Regions from separate parts of the Actinoallomurus rhizosphaericola genome, predicted to be linked through region 2. Evidence: riboswitches for the same ligand, from Rfam matches in the RefSeq annotation. Region 2 holds a riboswitch; the other holds the start of a gene.

Region 1 (3,610 bases), on a different contig from region 2:
GTGCCCGTCGGTCGTCGTCTCGTCGCAGGCGATCCCGACGTGGTCGGCGTCCACGAGGCGCAGGTTGACACCGCGTTCGCGCGCCCGGCGCACGATCTCCCCGGCCCGGCCCGGCACCCGGGCGAGCACGGTGTCGAAGAACGTCTCGTGCACGATCTCGGCGCCGAGCGCCGCGAGCCCGCCCGCGAGGCGGACGGCGTGCCCGTGCACCCGCTCGGCGATGCCGCGCAGCCCCTCCGGGCCGTGATAGACGGCGTACATGCTCGCCATGACGGCCAGCAGCACCTGGGCGGTGCAGATGTTGCTCGTGGCCTTCTCCCGGCGGATGTGCTGCTCGCGCGTCTGCAGCGCCAGGCGGTACGCCGGGTCCCCGTCCACGTCGACGGACACGCCGACGAGGCGGCCGGGCAGCTGCCGCTGCAGCCCCTCCCGTACGGCCATGTAACCGGCGTGCGGGCCGCCGAAGCCGTACGGCACGCCGAACCGCTGCGAGGTGCCCACCGCGATGTCCGCGCCGATCTCCCCCGGCGCCCGCAGCAGGGTCAGGGCCAGCAGGTCGGCGGCCACGACCACCTGCGCGCCGCGCTCGTGCGCGGCCTCGGTCACCGGCGCCAGGTCGCGTACGGCGCCGCTCGCCCCGGGATACTGCAGCAGGACCCCGAAGAACTCCCCGTCCGGCAGGCCCCCGGACAGGTCGGCGACGACGACCTCGATCCCCAGCGGCACCGCGCGGGTGCGGATGACCTCGATCGTCTGCGGCAGCGCGTCCGCGTCGACCAGGAAGGTGTCCCCGGCCCTGGCGGCCCGGTGCGCGAGCGTCATCGCCTCGGCCGCCGCCGTGCCCTCGTCCAGCAGGGAGGCGTTGGCGACCGGCAGCCCGGTCAGGTCGCTCACGACGGTCTGGAAGTTCAGCAGCGCCTCGAGACGCCCCTGGGAGATCTCCGGCTGGTACGGCGTGTAGGCGGTGTACCAGCCCGGGTTCTCCAGGACGTTTCGGAGGATCACTCCGGGGGTCACCGTGCCGTAGTAGCCCAGGCCGATCATGGAGGTCAGGACCTGGTTCTGCGCGGCCAGCTCGCGCAGCCGGGCCAGCGCCTCCACCTCGGTCAGCGCAGGGGGCAGGGCGAGGGGCCGGTCGGTGCGGATCGCGGTGGGCACGGCCGCGTCCACGAGGGCTTCGACGCTCGGGAAGCCGACGGCCTCGGCCATCGCGGCGCGTTCGGTGGGGGACGGCCCGATGTGCCGATCGACGAAGGGAACCTCGGTCATTGGGGAGCCTCCTGGTGCGGTGGGTGCGCAGCCACCACCGGGCGGGCCGGTGGCCGGTCTCCCCCTCTGTCAGGTGAACCTGAGAGCTTCACCGCGCCGGGGCGCGGCTTGCACCTTCGGTGAGGCCCGATGTGGAGCACCGGTCCTGCTTTCCAGAGGTGCCTCGCTCATACGGTCCTTTGTGCCTGAGAGGTTCCGGGGAGGGTTGCTCCTTCGGCGCCCCGCACCACGGTGTGCGAGGTCTCTCCCGTACGAGGTCGACGGCTATTCCACCCTACCGGAGGACAAGTCACCCCGTTCCGGTCACGATCATGTACCCCTCCCCCCGGCGCGCATCACCGTGCGACGATGAGCCGTCCCGGCCCCGCGCGGAGGAGACCCATGGACGAGACCTGGCGGCTGATCGAGTGTTGTCACGCGTTCGTCTACTTCGTGCCCGAGACGCGGGACGCCTACGCCGAGGCCGGTCTGACGGGTTTCTGGCGGGGGTACTTCGCCTCACGGGCCGCCGCCCTCGGCACCGCCCCGGCCGAGGTGGTGGCGGCGGCGTTCCACAACTTCGCGCCGCGCATGGTGGCCCGCGCGTTCCCGGACGTCTGGCACCGGTCCTCACCGGAGGCGGTCCTGGCCGCCCGGACGGCCGTCGCCGACCGCGCCCTGCGCCGTCTGGCGGGCGACCTGATCGACGGGCCCGCCGTCGCCGAGGCCGCCGCCCTGGCGGGGCGGGCGGTCGAGGCGACACCCGTCGCGGGCCGCGTCCTGTTCGCGGCGCACGCGGCGCTCCCCCGGCCGGACGAGCCGCACCTGGCCCTGTGGCACGCCGTGACCGCCCTCCGGGAGTTCCGCGGGGACGGGCACGTCGCCGCCCTGCTCACGGCGGGGCTCGACGGCTGTGAGGCGAACGTCCTGGCGGGCGCGCTCGGCCTCACCCCGCCCGCGCAGCGTGACCACCGAGGCTGGACGGAGGAGGAGTGGGCGGCCGCCGCCGGGCGGCTGCGCGCCCGCGGCCTCCTCGGCGACGACGGCGCGCCCACCCCGGAGGGACGCGCGGAGCGGGAGACGATCGAGGACGTCACCGACCGGCTCGCCCGCCCGCCCCTCGACGCCCTCGGCCCGGACGGCGCGGCCCTGCTGACCGGCCTGCTCCGGCCGCTCGCCCGTGCGATCGTCGACGGCGGCGGCATCCCCTTCCCCAACGCGATGGCCATGCCGCGGCCCGCCGCGTCCGTGTAGTGATCCGGCCCGGGACGCCCATCGAGCGGTTATCGGACACCTCCCGAGCGTCCCGGCCGATGAACTGGGAGGATGCACTGCGTGTCCGTGAACGAATCCCCCGGCGCCGACCGTCCGGTACCCGGCAAGTCGCCGCCGTCCACCGGGACGGAGCCCGTGGAAGCGACGGCCCGGTCACACGACGCCGCCGACGGCGTCCGGCCGGCCGCCGAGAACCCGGCGGCCGAGACGACGGCCGAGGAGACGACGGCGACCGAGACCACGGCCCACGAGCGCCCGACGGGCGAGGACCCGGCGGCAGGCCGAGTCCCCGACGAGCCTCCGCCGGCCGAGATTCCGGCCGGCGAGACGACGGCCGGCGGGGGTCCGGCCGTCGGGGGTCCGGCCGGGGAGGTGCGGGTCGAGGAGCCGTCGCTGCCGCGGCGGATCCGACGCCCGTCCGACGCCATCCGCTTCCTGCTGACCGTGGGCTTGATCGGGCTCATCCTGGTGCTGGCCCACATCGCGCGGCACACCACGAGCGGGCTGGCCTCCGACATCGCCAGCGGAACCGAGCGGGCACCGCACCTGCTCCTCACCCTCGCCAACCTGGCGTCCGGCATCGGCGTCCTGGCCGTTCCGGTCGCCTTCGGGGTGGCCCGCGTCATCGGCCGTGACGGGCTGCGGGTGGTGATCGGCGTCGTCGCGGCGGTGGTGGCGCTCGGCGTCTCCCTCGGCCTGGACTCGTGGATGACCGCTGCGGGCATGCGCGACCTCGCCTGGTACCTGACGTGGAAGCGGCACGGCGGATGGTTCCCCGGTCCGGCCCACATCGACCTCACGCCCGTCATCGCCTACGTCACCGCGGTCGGCCTGGGCGGGCGGACCCGCTGGCAGCTCGCGACGTGGGGGGTGATCGGCCTGGACGCCGTCGCGTCCCTCACGACCGGCGCGATCACGCCGCTGGCGGTGCTGACGACCTACCTCATCGGCCGCGCCGTCGGCTACGGCACGCTGTACGCGGTCGGCGCCCCCAACATCCGCCCGCCCGGAGACGCCGTCGTGGCCGCGCTGCGGCGCGTCGGGCTGGCTCCGGTCCGCGCCGCGCGCGTCGCCGCCGGCCCCGAGG
Region 2 (3,610 bases):
CGCGCCCCTCCTCCATCCAGTAGACGTCGCGCAGGTGCAGGATGAGCGCGAACTCGTCGAGGACGAGCGCGGCCCCCACTCCGAACACCGAGGCCGCGAGGGCGTACCACTCCGTGTAGGCGTCCGGAATGCAGAACCCCGCCACCCCGCCGATCAGCATCAGCACGACGCCGAACACCACGTGGTGGATGTGCAGCTCACCGACCTCGACGTTCTTGAACCACCAGCGCACCTTGGCGCGGATCAGCCGCACGTTGATGCGCACGACGACGAACGTGACGATGAACGCCACGAAGAAGCAGAACAATGGCAGCCGTCCGCTCTGGACGACACGCTCGGTGAACAGTCCCTCCACCTTGGCCCCCGACGTCATACGTCCTCATCATGACCCATTCCGGTCTGTGATAACGCTGGGCGTCGGGGGTCACTGCCGGCTCGCGGGCCGGCAGAGATCGTCAGCCGTTCAGGCGTACCGGATTGACCAGATCCGCGTAGATCAGCAGAGCGCCCATCGTGATGATCACCGCGGCCATCGCGTACGTGAGCGGCAGCGCCTTGGCGACGTCGACGTGGCCGGGGTCGGGCCTGCGGGTCATCCGGGCGATGCCCTTCTTCACCGCCTCCCACAGCGCGCCGGCGATGTGACCGCCGTCCAGCGGCAGCAGCGGTACGAGGTTGAACATGCCGACCGCGAAGTTGACCGTGCCGAGCATCATCAGGAAGAACGCGAGCTTGTCGAGTCCCGGCTCCTTCGAGGCGGCGATCTCCCCGCCGATCCGGCTGGCGCCGACGACGCCGATCGGGCCGTTCGGGTCGCGCTTCTTGTCGCTGAAGGCGGCGTTCCAGACGCCGACCATCTTCTTCGGCATGTCGATCAGCGAGGAGAAGGTGTGCGTGGTGAGGTCGCCCATGGTGCTGACGACCACGCCCGGTCCCTGACGCTCCCGCGCGCTCATCGGGCTGATTCCGAGGAACCCGACGTTCTCGGTCTTGTCCGGGTCGGTGAGCGACGGCATCTGGTTGGTGACGACCGGAACGCTCAGCGGGACGTCCTGGCCGCCGCGGCGGACGACGACCGGGACCGTGCGCCCGCCGGACCCCCGGATGAGCTTCTGCAACTCCGTGTACGCGTGGATCCGGTGGCCCTCGTAGGAGACGATCCGGTCGCCGGGGCGCAGCCCCGCCCGTACGGCGGGGGTCGCCGGGTCGCCGGGCCGGCAGTCACGGCCCGCCTGCGCGGCCGGGATGGTGCACTTGGTCACCGAGGCGATCACCGGCTGCAGGGTCGAGACGCCGATCCCCATGACGACCACGCTGATGAACACGAACGCCAGCAGGATGTTCATGAACGGCCCGGCGAACATGATGATGACCTTCTGCCACCACTTCTTGCGGTAGAAGACGCGGTCCTCGTCGCCCGGTCCGACCTCTTCCAGGGCGGCGCCGCGCGCCGACTCGATCAGCCCCTGGAACGGGCCGGTGGACGACTGGCGGACCGTTCCGGGCGCGTCGCCCCGGCGCGGCGGCAGCATCCCGATCATCCGGATGTAGCCGCCGAGGGGGATCCACTTGACGCCGTACTCGGTCTCGCCCTTGCGCCGCGACCACAGGGTGGGCCCGAAGCCGACCATGAACTGCGGCACGCGGACGCCGAAGAGCTTGGCGAAGGACATGTGGCCCAGTTCGTGCAGGGCGATCGAGGCGAGCAGCCCGAGGAAGAAGACGACGATGCCCACCACGAAAAGCACGCTCATTGCCCGCACACGCTCCTCACCCGTCGCACCGCGGGCGCCCACCGGGCGCCGCGGTCAGGCCGCTCCGTTCGCCGTGTCGCGCACACGCTCACCGAAGGCCTCCGAGATCTCGACCGGTCAAGCGTATGCCGAAAACCCGCCCGTGAGGGCCGCTCCGGCACTCCCGCGCCGTCGATCGGCGGCCCCGTGTGCTGCTAGCCTGGCCGTGCCGATGATCCCGCGCGGGAGAGCGACCTCGCCGCCAGCGAGGTACGCCGAAGGAGCAACCCCTCCCCGGAACCTCTCAGGCCACACGAACCGTGCGGACCAGGCGACCTCTGGAAAGCGGAGCGACGCTCCCGCCGAAGGTGCAAGCCCCCGACCTGGGGGTGAAGCTCTCAGGCACCGATGACAGAGGGGGAGGGCACCGCCACCGGATTCCGCGTGCCAATGGGAGGATGGGATTCCCGGCCGCCCGCGTGATAGGAGCCTGCCCCGATGTCCACGCCGGACGCCAAGAGAACGCCACTCCACGAGGTCCACGCCGAGCTCGGCGCCATGATCACCGAGTTCGCCGGGTACCTCATGCCGCTGCGTTACGGCAGCGAGAGCGCCGAGCACCAGGCCGTCCGCACCAGCGCGGGCCTGTTCGACCTGTCCCACATGGGAGAGATCTTCGTGACCGGCCCGCAGGCCGGAGCGGCCCTCGACCACGCGCTGATCGGGCACCTGTCCATGCTCGGTGTCGGCAGGGCGCGCTACACGATGATCGTGAACTCGGCCGGGGGGGTGCTGGACGACCTGATCGTGTACCGGCTCGCCCCGGAGACCTACATGGTCGTCGCGAACGCCGCCAACGCCGCGACGGTGCGCGCCGAGCTGACCGAACGCTCGGAGGGGTTCGAGAAGGCCACCGTCGACGACCGGTCCGCCGCGTACGCGCTGATCGCCGTGCAGGGTCCCAAGGCCCAGGCCATCCTGGCGAAGCTCACCGACGCCGCGCTCGCCGACCTGAAGTACTACGCGATCCTGCCGGGCAAGGTCGCCGGAATCGACGCGCTGATCGCCCGCACCGGTTACACCGGCGAGGACGGCTTCGAGCTGTTCGTCGGGGCCGGTGACGCCGTCGCCGTCTGGAACGCCGTCGCGGAGGCCGGCGGCGACGACCTGCGGCCCGCCGGGCTGTCCGCGCGGGACACGCTGCGGCTGGAGGCGGGCATGCCGCTGTACGGCAATGAGCTGACCGCCGAGACGACGCCGTACGACGCCGGCCTCGGCCGTACCGTCAAGCTCGACAAGCCCGGTGACTTCGTCGGCCGCGCCGCGCTGGCCGCCCTCGCCGACACGCCGCCGGGCCGCACGCTCGTGGGCCTCGTCGGGCGGGGGCGTCGCGTCCCACGCCACGGGTACGACGTGGTGACGCCGGACGGCACGCCCTGCGGGGTCGTGACCAGTGGCGCGCCGTCCCCGACGCTGGGCAGGCCCATCGCCATGGCCTACATCGACGCGGGTCACGCCGACGACACCGACCTCGCGGTGGACATCCGCGGTAAACACGAGCCGGTCGACAAGGTCGCGCTGCCGTTCTACAGGAGGACTTCGTGAGCACCGTTCCCGAGACGCTGTACTACACCCAGGAGCACGAGTGGGTCACCGAGCCGTCGGACGGCGTCGTGACCGTCGGCATCACGGCCCACGCGGCCGACGCGCTGGGTGACATCGTGTACGTGTCGCTGCCCCAGGAGGGCGCGTCCGTTGAGGCCGGCGAGCCGTGTGGCGAGGCCGAGTCGACCAAGTCGGTGAGCGACGTCTTCTCGCCCGTCACCGGTGAGGTCGTCGCGGTGAACACCGCCGTGGAGGAGGACCCGGCCGCGATC

The links. A riboswitch is a leader RNA that binds a small molecule or an ion and turns the genes downstream of it on or off. The one in region 2 is predicted to bind glycine.
Region 1: another riboswitch for glycine. It lies ahead of gcvP (aminomethyl-transferring glycine dehydrogenase); the one in region 2 lies ahead of gcvT (glycine cleavage system aminomethyltransferase GcvT).

Annotation. Positions count from the first base shown of each region.
Region 1 is NZ_JAMXMW010000007.1:71,542-75,151, forward strand. Features, by position in the region: gene gcvP (aminomethyl-transferring glycine dehydrogenase) at 1-1,269, opposite strand, end outside; glycine riboswitch at 1,432-1,529, opposite strand; gene NE234_RS17675 (SCO6745 family protein) at 1,651-2,502, shown strand; gene NE234_RS17680 (lysylphosphatidylglycerol synthase transmembrane domain-containing protein) at 2,584-3,610, shown strand, end outside.
Region 2 is NZ_JAMXMW010000004.1:149,640-153,249, reverse strand. Features, by position in the region: gene NE234_RS11930 (hypothetical protein) at 1-373, opposite strand, end outside; gene NE234_RS11925 (M50 family metallopeptidase) at 456-1,754, opposite strand; glycine riboswitch at 1,967-2,064, shown strand; glycine riboswitch at 2,066-2,158, shown strand; gene gcvT (glycine cleavage system aminomethyltransferase GcvT) at 2,232-3,338, shown strand; gene gcvH (glycine cleavage system protein GcvH) at 3,335-3,610, shown strand, end outside.